3 regions of the Xenorhabdus sp. SGI 60 genome follow, and region 2 is predicted to be linked to each of the others. Evidence: riboswitches for the same ligand, from Rfam matches in the RefSeq annotation. Region 2 holds a riboswitch; each other region holds the start of a gene.

Region 1 (3,732 bases), 3.4 Mb from region 2:
TAGGCCTGGTGCTTGATTGCCAGATGCCAATAATCATTAATGAACAAACGGGCGTTATATTGACGACCGAGCGCAATGGCGGACTGAATATCCTTCTCTACCTGTTCTTCCGGCAGCCCTTTGATGCGCAATTGCAGAGTGCTGACACCGGCTGCCAGTAAACGCTCAACCCACGTCAGGGAATCCACCACAGGATAAAGCCCCAACCGGTGTGCTGTTGGCGCAAAAGGGGCTTGCGGACGGATTGAAATATCAGGCTGATTTTTCATGTACCACCTCCTCCGCACTGTGATATAGCTCACTGCCACGGGAACGGAATGCTTCTGACATCTGTTCCATACCCGCTTCCTGTTCCAGTTTTGCTGCATAATCGCGTACATCTTGTGTGATTTTCATTGAGCAGAATTTTGGCCCACACATGGAACAGAAGTGGGCCACTTTGCCGGATTCCTGCGGTAAGGTTTCATCGTGATAGGCGCGGGCGGTGTCAGGATCAAGTGCCAGATTGAATTGATCTTCCCAGCGGAATTCAAACCGCGCCTTTGACATAGCATTGTCACGGATTTGTGCCCCCGGATGGCCTTTGGCGAGATCTGCCGCATGGGCTGCGATTTTGTAAGTAATCAGGCCTTGTTTGACATCTTCTTTATTGGGCAAACCGAGGTGCTCTTTGGGGGTGACATAACACAACATGGCACAGCCAAACCAGCCAATCATGGCGGCGCCGATGCCGGAGGTGAAATGGTCATAACCTGGGGCGATATCGGTCGTCAATGGCCCCAACGTATAAAATGGGGCTTCGTGGCAATGTTCCAGCTCTTCCGTCATATTACGGCGGATTAGTTGCATTGGAATATGCCCGGGTCCTTCAATCATGACTTGAACATCGTACTCCCATGCGATCTTGGTCAGCTCACCAAGAGTATACAATTCTGCGAATTGGGCTTCGTCATTGGCATCCTGAATTGAACCGGGGCGCAATCCATCCCCCAAAGAGAGGGAGACGTCATAGGCCGCACAAATTTCACAAATTTCGCGGAAGTGGGTGTAGAGGAAATTTTCTTGATGATGGGAAAGGCACCATTTCGCCATAATTGAGCCGCCACGGGAAACAATACCGGTCAGGCGTTTGGCGGTCATCGGTACATAACGCAACAGTACACCAGCATGAATAGTGAAATAATCCACGCCTTGTTCGGCCTGTTCCAGCAAGGTATCGCGGAACATTTCCCATGTCAGGTTTTCTGCGATGCCGTTGACCTTTTCCAGTGCCTGATAAATCGGGACAGTACCAATGGGAACCGGGCTATTGCGTAGTATCCATTCGCGGGTTTCGTGGATGTAGCGTCCGGTGGAGAGATCCATTACGGTATCTGCGCCCCAACGGGTAGACCAGATCAATTTTTCTACCTCTTCTTCAATAGAGGATGTGACGGAAGAATTACCGATATTGGCATTCACTTTCACCAGGAAATTGCGACCAATAATCATCGGTTCAGATTCAGGATGATTAATGTTGGCGGGAATAATCGCACGGCCGGCAGCAACTTCCTGACGGACAAATTCGGCTGTGATGTTTTCCGGTAAGTTGGCACCGAAACTTTGCCCTGCATGTTGCTGGCGCAAAACTTCACTGCGAATGCGTTCGCGCCCCATATTTTCACGCAATGCGATAAATTCCATTTCTGGTGTGATGATCCCTTGGCGTGCATAGTGCAATTGGGTGACACGCTTGCCATGCCTGGCTTTCAGTGGATATGGGCGATGGTGAAAGCGCAGGTGATCCAATCCAGCATCAGCAAGGCGTTGTTGGGTAAAATCAGAACTGAGGACTGAAACAGGTTCGGTATCATCGCGTTCATCGATCCACGGCTGGCGGATCTTAGGTAAACCCTTCCTTACATCCAGTATGGCAGCAGGATCGCCATAAGGGCCGGAAGTGTCATAAACCGGGACAGGTTCGTTTGCCTCAAATTGGGGTTTTTCTTTCGTGCCCCCAATGAATGTGGGAGAAAGTTGGATTTCACGCATAGGAACCTGAATATCTTGGCGTGAGCCTTCAAGGTAAATGCGCTTTGAATTGGGAAAAGTGACCCCTTGAACGGAATGGATAAATGCTTGTGCCGCATCTCTTTGAACCTTACGTGGCCTCGCTGGATGGGCTTTAGGCGAGATATCAGCCGTTGGAATAACAGTATTCGAAATAACGATATTGTTGGACTTAGACATAGCAAATTCCTGACTGTGTTATCGCCTGTCTCATTGTTGATCAGGCTTAAGTTGAGAAAATTGCTTGTCTGGAGCTCGCAGGGAGTAATGATTGGGGCTGATTGGTATCTGTACATGATTACATAAATGTACAAAATACTGGCAGCGGAGTGATTACTCTTGTTCCCTTCGCGGGTATTAGCCCGATCAGGTTCTGCGGATCCCGAATTAACGGTCTCAGCCTGTGTCCATCGTGATATACGTTGAACGCTAGGCACTCCGACAAGAAAAAACACCTCAAAGTATAAAGGGGATTGTGAAAACTACAACTCCGTTTTTGGGAGCATTTGTTTTGACATTACTGTGACTCCTATTTAAGAAGGGTATTCAACAGTGCGGTTAGTATAACGAGATTGAAGACGTAATAAATCACATAACCAATGATGGAACAGATTATGCAACAAAAACTGACAGGTAGAGAACAAGGCTGGTGGATTGTCAGTCTTGAAAATCGGGTTTGGCTACCACAAGGGGAGTTACCTTTAGGTAGTGCCAATCAATGGTCATTGCAAGGCCATATGGCACAACCCATCGGTGAGTGGTTAGGAGAAACGGTCTGGTTGGTTCGTCAGAAAATGGCTTCAGATATGTCCTCTCCTCGTTTAATTGCTGATCGGGATGCGAAGTTATTTCAGTTGGTTGGGCGTGGTGTTCAACTGGCTGAGTTTTATCGTTCACATCACTATTGTGGTTACTGTGGTCATGAGATGCAGCATAGTCAGCGTGAATGGGCCTGCTTGTGCAACCATTGCCATGAACATTACTATCCACAAATTGCCCCTAGCATCATTGTCGGTATTCGTCGTCATGACCATATCTTGCTGGCACAACACCAGCGTCACCGCAATGGGGTCCATACCGTGCTGGCCGGTTTTGTTGAGGTGGGGGAAACCCTGGAGGAGGCTGTGCATCGTGAAGTGATGGAAGAGAGCGGAATTAAGATCCGTAATTTGCGTTATGTTGCCTCCCAGCCGTGGCCTTTCCCGAATTCATTGATGGTAGGCTTTCTGGCCGATTATGAGAGCGGTGAAATCAATATTGATCCCGCTGAACTTATCAGTGCAGATTGGCACCGTTATGATAATCTTCCCTTGATTCCTCCTCCTGATACGATTGCTCGCCGTTTAATTGAAGATACGGTGGCGTTATGCCGTCATCAGTAATCATCATGTTATGGGAGGTTATGCCAGAAGTTCAATTTCAGGCATGTTAAACTGCACCAGTTTTTTCGTGTGTTTGTCGTGCATAAATTAATCAAGGGAGCTTGTCATGAATGAGTTGAAAAACGACCGCTATCTGCGTGCCTTATTGCGTCAGCCCGTCGATATCACACCGGTATGGATGATGCGTCAGGCCGGTCGATATTTACCTGAATATAAAGCTACGCGTCAGGCGGCGGGAGATTTCATCTCGTTATGTAAAAACACCGAATTGGCTTGTGAAGTTACTCTCCAGCCCTTACGC
Region 2 (3,732 bases):
CAGGCCATCCACGATGACCGCCAATAAAGGGGGAAGTAACAGCAATAACGCGATGCCAATCAGTAAACCATCAGATAATTTTTGCAGCCATGAATCCTGTGGATTACGCCATTGTTGTTGATGCCCATAACCAACAGAAAGCGCGCCTTTAAGTTTTTGGCTCAGCAGCACCAAGCCAAGGCAACAAAAAAGTTGTATCAAGGCAAGCAGGGCAGCATGACCAAGATCGTAGTCGTAACTCAGCGCCTGATAAATGGCAAGTTCAATGGTCGTTGCGGCGGGGCCACCGCCGAGGGCCAGAACCGTCGCGAAACTGGCAAAGCACAGCATAAAAATCAGCGCACCCGTCGGTAAAATTTGACGGCGCAAATAAGGCCACTCGATAAAACGAAAATGTTGCCATTCACTCATACCAAGCTGGGCGGCAAGTTGGCGCTGCTCAATAGCAATACTCTCCAGAGATTGCAGCAATAACCGTGTTGCCATTGGCATATTAAAGAAAATATGTGCCAACAAAATGCCTTGTAGCCCATAAGGTGTAAAACGATATTCAACGCCTATCCATTGGCAAAGATTCGCCAGCCAGCCGGTCTGACCATAAACGGTGAGAATGCCAAACAGGGCAACCAAAACAGGGAGAATCAATGTCATGGCGCATAAGCGCAGAAAGAGAGTCTTTCCTGGAAAACAACGACGGTACAGTGCCCGAGCCAGAAAAATGGCCGGTGTTACCGATAAAACGGCAGAGAGAAATGCCTGCCAGAAGGTGAATAGAATGACATGCCAGAGATAACTGTCATGCAAAAATGTCTGCCAATGGCTTTCAGGTGCATTGAACCACAGCGCCCCGAACGCCGACAGGGCAACCATCATTAACAGGCCGGAGGCAAGAACCCCCGGCAATAACCAACCCGCGATTAACGGCTGACAGCACTTTGCCATGTACGTATCCATTTTGTACGGTGTTTTGCCACATCATCTGCGTTGAATTGCAGGGATTTCTCAGGAACCGGAAGTTGTTTGAAAACGTCGGGTAAAGGGATATCAATGACAGGATACATCCATTGGGTTGTTGGAATGACTTGCTGAAATGCCGGAGAAAGCATGAAATTCAAAAAATTCTGTGCCAGTTCTGGCTGTTTGCTTGAGGTTACCTGAGCGGCCACTTCAATTTGCAAGTAATGTCCTTCCTTGAAAATAGCGGCGGCGTAGTTATCTTTTTTCTCTGACATAATGTGGTAGCCAGGTGATGTGGTATAGCTCAACACCATATCCCCTTCACCTTTCAGAAACAGGCCATAGGCTTCACTCCAGCCTTTAGTAACAGTGAGTGTCTTTGGAGCCACTTTTTGCCACTCCTGAGCGGCTTTGTTGCCATAGAGTTTTTGTATCCAGAGCAATAGCCCTAAACCCGGCGTGCTGGTACGTGGGTCTTGGTAAATAATCTTCCAATTCTGGTGGTTATTGATTAATTCATCCATACTTTTGGGGGGATGAAGCAGGGTATTTTTGTTGTAAATAAAGGCAAAATAACCGTAATCGTAAGGAATAAACGTCGTGTTGTGCCATGCAATGGGTAATTTCAGTTTTGAGGTATCGACGTGACTTGGTGTGAATAATCCGGTTTGTTGAGCGGCTTGAATCAGGTTGTTATCTAACCCCAGTATAATATCTGCGGGTGTTTTTTTGCCTTCCATTCTCAAACGGTTCAGCAAGGAGACGCCATCTTCCAACGCAACTAGTTTCAGTTCACAGCCACATTCTGCCTCAAAGGCTTTTTTGATGGCAGGCCCTGGTCCCCATTCAGAGGCAAATGAATCATAAGTATAAACTGTCAGGGTAGGTTTTGCCTGGCCTGTCTGAGCAAAAACACTGGTAGCAATAGACAGCAGGCTGATAGCCATAAAGCGGGAAAATAATTTCGTAAACACTTTGCTCTCCTATAGTTGCATATATCAATAGTTAGCAATATTGATAATTATATACATCAATCACTTAATGTTTGTTATTAGCAGATAGCAAAGGATCTGAGAAGGTGCTAAATGAAAATGACATCTATTATATCAATGAGTAGCGCCTCAAATCCCTACGACGGTACTAACCGGTTCAGGTTCGACGGGTTTGTTCTCAGCAGTACTGTTTTGCGACAGCCGTACCCCGTTGAGATAGCAGTATTGTAGAGACTTCGGCTACGTCTGCAAAGTCTAATCATAGAGGTTTACCGCTCGAGATGAGTGTGAAACAATTGGCTATCTTTTTAAATTTGTTATACCGAGAGGTAGTCTGGTGATCGATGATGATGGCTACCGCCCGAATGTAGGAATTGTAATTTGTAATCGCCAAGGGCAAGTTCTGTGGGCCCGCCGTTATGGGCAGCATTCCTGGCAGTTTCCTCAAGGGGGTATCAATCCTGGGGAATCACCAGAGCAAGCAATGTATCGCGAGTTGTTCGAAGAAGTTGGTTTAAATCGCAAAGATGTACGGGTTCTTGCCTCAACCCGGAGTTGGTTGCGTTACAAATTACCCAAGCGTTTGGTGCGTTGGGATACAAAGCCTGTTTGTATTGGGCAAAAGCAACGTTGGTTTTTATTACAGTTATTGTGTAATGAAGCGGATATTAATGTGCAGCGCAGTAAGACACCGGAATTTGATGGTTGGCGTTGGGTCAGTTATTGGTATCCTGTCCGGCAGGTCGTTTCTTTTAAACGCGATGTCTATCGCCGCGTGATGAAAGAATTCTCTTTTATTGTGATGTCAACGCAGGAGTCGGCTTCATTATTCCATTCACCTTATTTACATCGTCGTAGAAAAAGTTAGGTTATTGCTATGCTCATGCGCTTACGGGAAATTGTTGAAAAGGTTGCGATGGCAGCTAATTTATCTGAAGCGCTTGAGTTATTGGTTAATGAAACGTGCCGGGCAATGAACACGGATGTCTGCTCTATTTATTTGGCGGATCATCAGCGGCAATGTTATTACCTGATGGCAACCAAGGGGTTGAGAAAACCCAGGGGGCAAGCAATTAGTCTCGCCTTTGATGAAGGCGTAGTGGGGCAAGTTGGGCGTTTGTCTGAATTAATTAATCTCGCTGATGTCCGTGATCATCCCAGTTTTAAATATATTCCCCAAGTAAGAGAAGGAAGTCTGCGGGCTTTTTTAGGTGTACCGATTATTTATCGTCGCCAATTGCAGGGAATACTCGTTGTCCAGCAATATGAGCGACGGTTATTTGATGAAAGTGAAGAATCTTTCATGGTGACACTGGCGATGCAACTTGCTGCTGTTCTCGCTCAGGCGCAAACCAAAGGGTTGTTCGGCCAGTATCGCCAGACCCGCATTAAGGCGTTTGCTATTTCTAATGGCATTGTTATGGCACAGGGATGGCAAGATCGCTCCCAACCGTTGTTGGAGCAAGTGACTGAAGCATTGACGCTGGATTATCAGGCTGAACGCTCCAGACTGACTTTGGCGCTTGAAGAAGCAACCGCGGAATGCCGTCGTATTAGCAAGCGCTTTACTGCCAGTTCACAGAAAGAAAGCGCCGCCATTTTCGATCTCTATTCCCATCTATTAAATGATCCTCAACTCAAGCGGGATCTGTTTTGTACCGTTGATAACGGTTTTGTAGCGGAATGGGCGATTAAAACTGTGATTGAAAAATATGCTGAACAGTTTGCCAGCTTGCAAGATCTTTATATGCGCGAGAGGGCATCGGATCTGCGGACGCTCGGT
Region 3 (3,732 bases), 2.2 Mb from region 2:
CAAAAGCCACTAACCAGGTTGTTTATCGCATCTTGCTGTTCTATATCGGTTCATTGGCTATTTTGCTGTCGTTGTACCCGTGGGAGAAGGTGGTAGAAGGCGGCAGCCCATTCGTTTTGATTTTCCATGATCTGGATAACTTCTGGGTAGCGAATGTGCTGAATGTGGTGGTACTAACGGCGGCGTTGTCTGTTTATAACAGTGGTGTGTATTGTAATAGCCGGATGTTGTATGGTTTGGCTAAACAAGGTAATGCGCCTTATGCACTCACAAAAGTTAACAAACGCAATGTGCCTGTCTTGTCTATTGGTTTATCAGCGCTGGCAACATCAATTGGTGTATTGATTAACTATGTTATACCCGGTAAGGCATTTGAGTTGTTAATGGCATTAGTGGTAACAACTCTGGTCATTAACTGGATTATGATTTGTTGTGCTCATTTGAAATTCCGTTCAGCTAAAGATAAAGAAGGTGTCAAGACGAAATTTCAGGCACTGTGGTATCCATTTGGAAACTATCTGTGTTTAGTATTCCTGGCATTCATTCTTGTTATTATACTAACGATGCCACCAATTCGTATTTCAGTCATCTTGATGCCGTTTTGGATAGGTGTCTTATGGATTGGTTATTTGATTGTTCGCTCAAAGAAAGCCAAGAGATAAGCAGATTAGTTGCCAATCCATGCCATGTTTTTTCAGCCGGGTATTATGCCCGGCTGATTGTTATTGTCAGTGCTAAATAATACATTAGCGTTATTTTATGTAACTAAACGCCATTATCTGGTGAATTCTATTTTTAATAAAATATTATTTCTGTATTTTCTCCATAATTCAGAATAAGAATATTTATACTCTTTTTTGACAATGTAGTTTCATTTTAAACGCTAACTACTCCAGCAAAATGTACTTTATGAAATCAATAAATCGTATAGATGAATAGTAAAAAATTATCCCACAAATATTATAATTGAATAATATTTAACAAATGATAAACAAAAAGTAAGCTGGTTACAGGTAAAACGACTATATTGTATGTTCAAAAATAATAAGTGAAATTAGCCATAATTTTTACAGCTATCTAAAATGAATTTTGTATAACGATAACTCTCTGGTCTACACCATAACTGATATGTAAAACAATATTATATATTAATCTTATTAAAGATATTGCTTTGGGTGAATTTTTCTTTTTACCTATATTCATAGGGTTACGTGACTTAAAGGTTATGGAGTAATTTCAATTCGGAATAGAAATTGAGAGTTTTAAATATGTGCGTTGTCTCCAGCACCTGAAAAAAATGGCTTGCGATTATATAAAGAGTATGTGATAAAACACATGGGTAAACGAAGTACAGTTCTGTTAATAAATAACAGTAACTAATACTGGTTTGTTTATTTTTATGCCAATAGGCTAATAAAGTGATTCAAAGGAAATTTTTGAAATGGCAAAAATCACTGGTACTGTGAAGTGGTTCAACGAGTCTAAAGGTTTTGGTTTTATTACTCCATCTGACGGTAGCAAAGATGTATTTGTACATTTTTCTGCCATTACGAAAGATGGATTTAAAACATTGTCTGAAGGCCAACAAGTTGAGTTTGAAATTCAGGATGGTCCTAAAGGTCCTGCTGCTGCAAACGTTAAAACTTTATAGTAATAAATTTAATTTAGCTGCTATTCGATTGCTGGTTAAATCTATTTATCGTTAGTTTAGTTTTATTATCTGGCGATAACCTATTGCAAATATCACTCTATTGGGGTACTAATGGAGTGATTTTTTTTGACTCGGGGCGTTCTTTATTGAACTGAGAAGTACCCGTATTACCTGATCTGGATAATGCCAGCGTAGGGAAGTCATGGTATATCTCTTATTCCGATACCCGCTTTTCTTTAGCTGGTGGTAGGAATCACCATAATGAGAATTAATTCACTGACTATCGCAGGAACCGATCCTGGCGGTGGTGCCGGCATTCAAGCCGATTTAAAAACCTTTTCTGCGCTTGGGGCCTACGGTACGACAGTTATCACTGCGTTGGTTGCGCAAAATACACTGGGTGTACAATCCGTTTATGAACTTGCTCCCCTCTTTGTTGCTGCCCAATTAGAATCCGTGCTTTCAGATGTCAGGATCGACAGTGCCAAAATTGGTATGTTGTCGAATGCGGCTAATATCGCTGTAATAGCAGAGTCGTTGCAGCGTTATCCTATTCCTTACATTGTATTGGATACTGTTATGGTAGCGAAAAGTGGTGATCCTTTGTTATCACCAGAGTCTGTTTCCGTAATGGTAGAGCAATTACTGCCGATCGTCTCTTTGATCACCCCTAATTTACCGGAAGCAGCAGCTATATTGAGATGTGATATTGCCAATACTGAAGATGAAATGTTATGGCAGGGGCGTGCATTACGTTCAATGGGATGCCAGGCCGTTTTATTGAAAGGCGGACATTTAAATAATGAGGAAAGCCCGGATTGGCTTTTTACCTCGGAAGGGGAGTGGCGTTTTAGCGCTCCCAGAGTCAATACACGGCATACTCATGGAACGGGTTGTACTTTATCCGCAGCACTTGCTGCATTGCGCCCCTACTCTGATTGGCAAAGTACGTTGCCGGTTGCCAAAACATATTTACAAAAGGCGCTGATGCAGGCGGATAGTTTGCAGGTTGGTCATGGCATTGGACCAGTCCACCATTTTCATCAATGGTGGTGAATTTTTGAATAATGGGGATGCGAGATCCCCATTTTGAACGTACTGAATCTAATGGATTAAGCGATGGTAATTTTCTTATCGAGATAAACATCCTGTACGGAGCGAATTAACTCAACGCCCTCTTTCATCGATTTCTTGAACGCTTTGCGGCCAAGGATCAATCCCATTCCTCCGGCACGTTTATTGATAACGGCAGTGCGGACAGAATCACTTAAGTCATTGTTTCCAGAAGCACCACCTGAATTGATTAATCCAGCGCGTCCCATATAACAGTTAGCAATTTGATAACGAACGAGATCAATCGGATGTTCAGAGGTCAAATTGCTATAGACGCGTTTATCTGTATGCCCGAACCCAATAGCAGTATAACCACCATTAGTTTCAGCCATTTTTTGTTTAACGATATCGGCGCCGATCGTTGCGGCCAGATGATTCGCCTGGCCGGTTAAATCGGCGCTGGTGTGGTAATCAACCCCATCTTTCTTGAAAGCGGAATTACGCAGATAAGCCCATAACACCGTGACCATACCGAGTTCGTGAGCGCGTTCAAAGGCGGCTGAAATTTCTTCTATTTGGCGGCGTGACTCGGGAGAACCATAATAGATTGTTGCACCTACCGCAACGGCACCCATGTTAAATGCCTGTTCGACACTGGCATACAACGTTTGATCATATTGGGCGGGATAGGTCAAAGTTTCATTGTGATTAAGCTTAACCAGAAATGGGATCTTATGTGCATAACGGCGAGAAACAGACGCCAGAACACCGTAAGTTGAAGCAACACAATTACAGCCGGCCTCAATCGCCAGTTCAACGATATTTTTGGGATCAAAATAGAGAGGATTGGTAGCGAAAGAAGCACTGGCGGAATGTTCAACCCCCTGATCTACTGGCAAAATTGAGAGATAACCCGTACCTGCCAGGCGTCCATGATTCAATAAGGTTTGCATGGAGCGAAGAACAGTATTGGGGCGGTTATTTTCGAGCATGATTCTATCAACGAAATCTGTACCTGGAAGATAGAG

The links. A riboswitch is a leader RNA that binds a small molecule or an ion and turns the genes downstream of it on or off. The one in region 2 is predicted to bind thiamine pyrophosphate.
Region 1: it holds a riboswitch for thiamine pyrophosphate, as region 2 does, so the genes downstream of both, thiC (phosphomethylpyrimidine synthase ThiC) here and thiB (thiamine ABC transporter substrate binding subunit) in region 2, are expected to answer to the same signal.
Region 3: it holds a riboswitch for thiamine pyrophosphate, as region 2 does, so the genes downstream of both, thiD (bifunctional hydroxymethylpyrimidine kinase/phosphomethylpyrimidine kinase) here and thiB (thiamine ABC transporter substrate binding subunit) in region 2, are expected to answer to the same signal.

Annotation. Positions count from the first base shown of each region.
Region 1 is NZ_CP196860.1:355,286-359,017, forward strand. It holds gene thiE (thiamine phosphate synthase) at 1-269, opposite strand, end outside; gene thiC (phosphomethylpyrimidine synthase ThiC) at 253-2,229, opposite strand; TPP riboswitch at 2,376-2,500, opposite strand; gene nudC (NAD(+) diphosphatase) at 2,664-3,431, shown strand; gene hemE (uroporphyrinogen decarboxylase) at 3,538-3,732, shown strand, end outside.
Region 2 is NZ_CP196860.1:3,795,851-3,799,582, forward strand. It holds gene thiP (thiamine/thiamine pyrophosphate ABC transporter permease ThiP) at 1-942, opposite strand, end outside; gene thiB (thiamine ABC transporter substrate binding subunit) at 918-1,904, opposite strand; TPP riboswitch at 2,066-2,170, opposite strand; gene rppH (RNA pyrophosphohydrolase) at 2,287-2,817, shown strand; gene ptsP (phosphoenolpyruvate--protein phosphotransferase) at 2,827-3,732, shown strand, end outside.
Region 3 is NZ_CP196860.1:1,556,901-1,560,632, forward strand. It holds gene ACSJJG_RS07510 (amino acid permease) at 1-662, shown strand, start outside; gene cspE (transcription antiterminator/RNA stability regulator CspE) at 1,442-1,651, shown strand; TPP riboswitch at 1,774-1,866, shown strand; gene thiD (bifunctional hydroxymethylpyrimidine kinase/phosphomethylpyrimidine kinase) at 1,913-2,707, shown strand; gene fbaB (class I fructose-bisphosphate aldolase) at 2,764-3,732, opposite strand, start outside.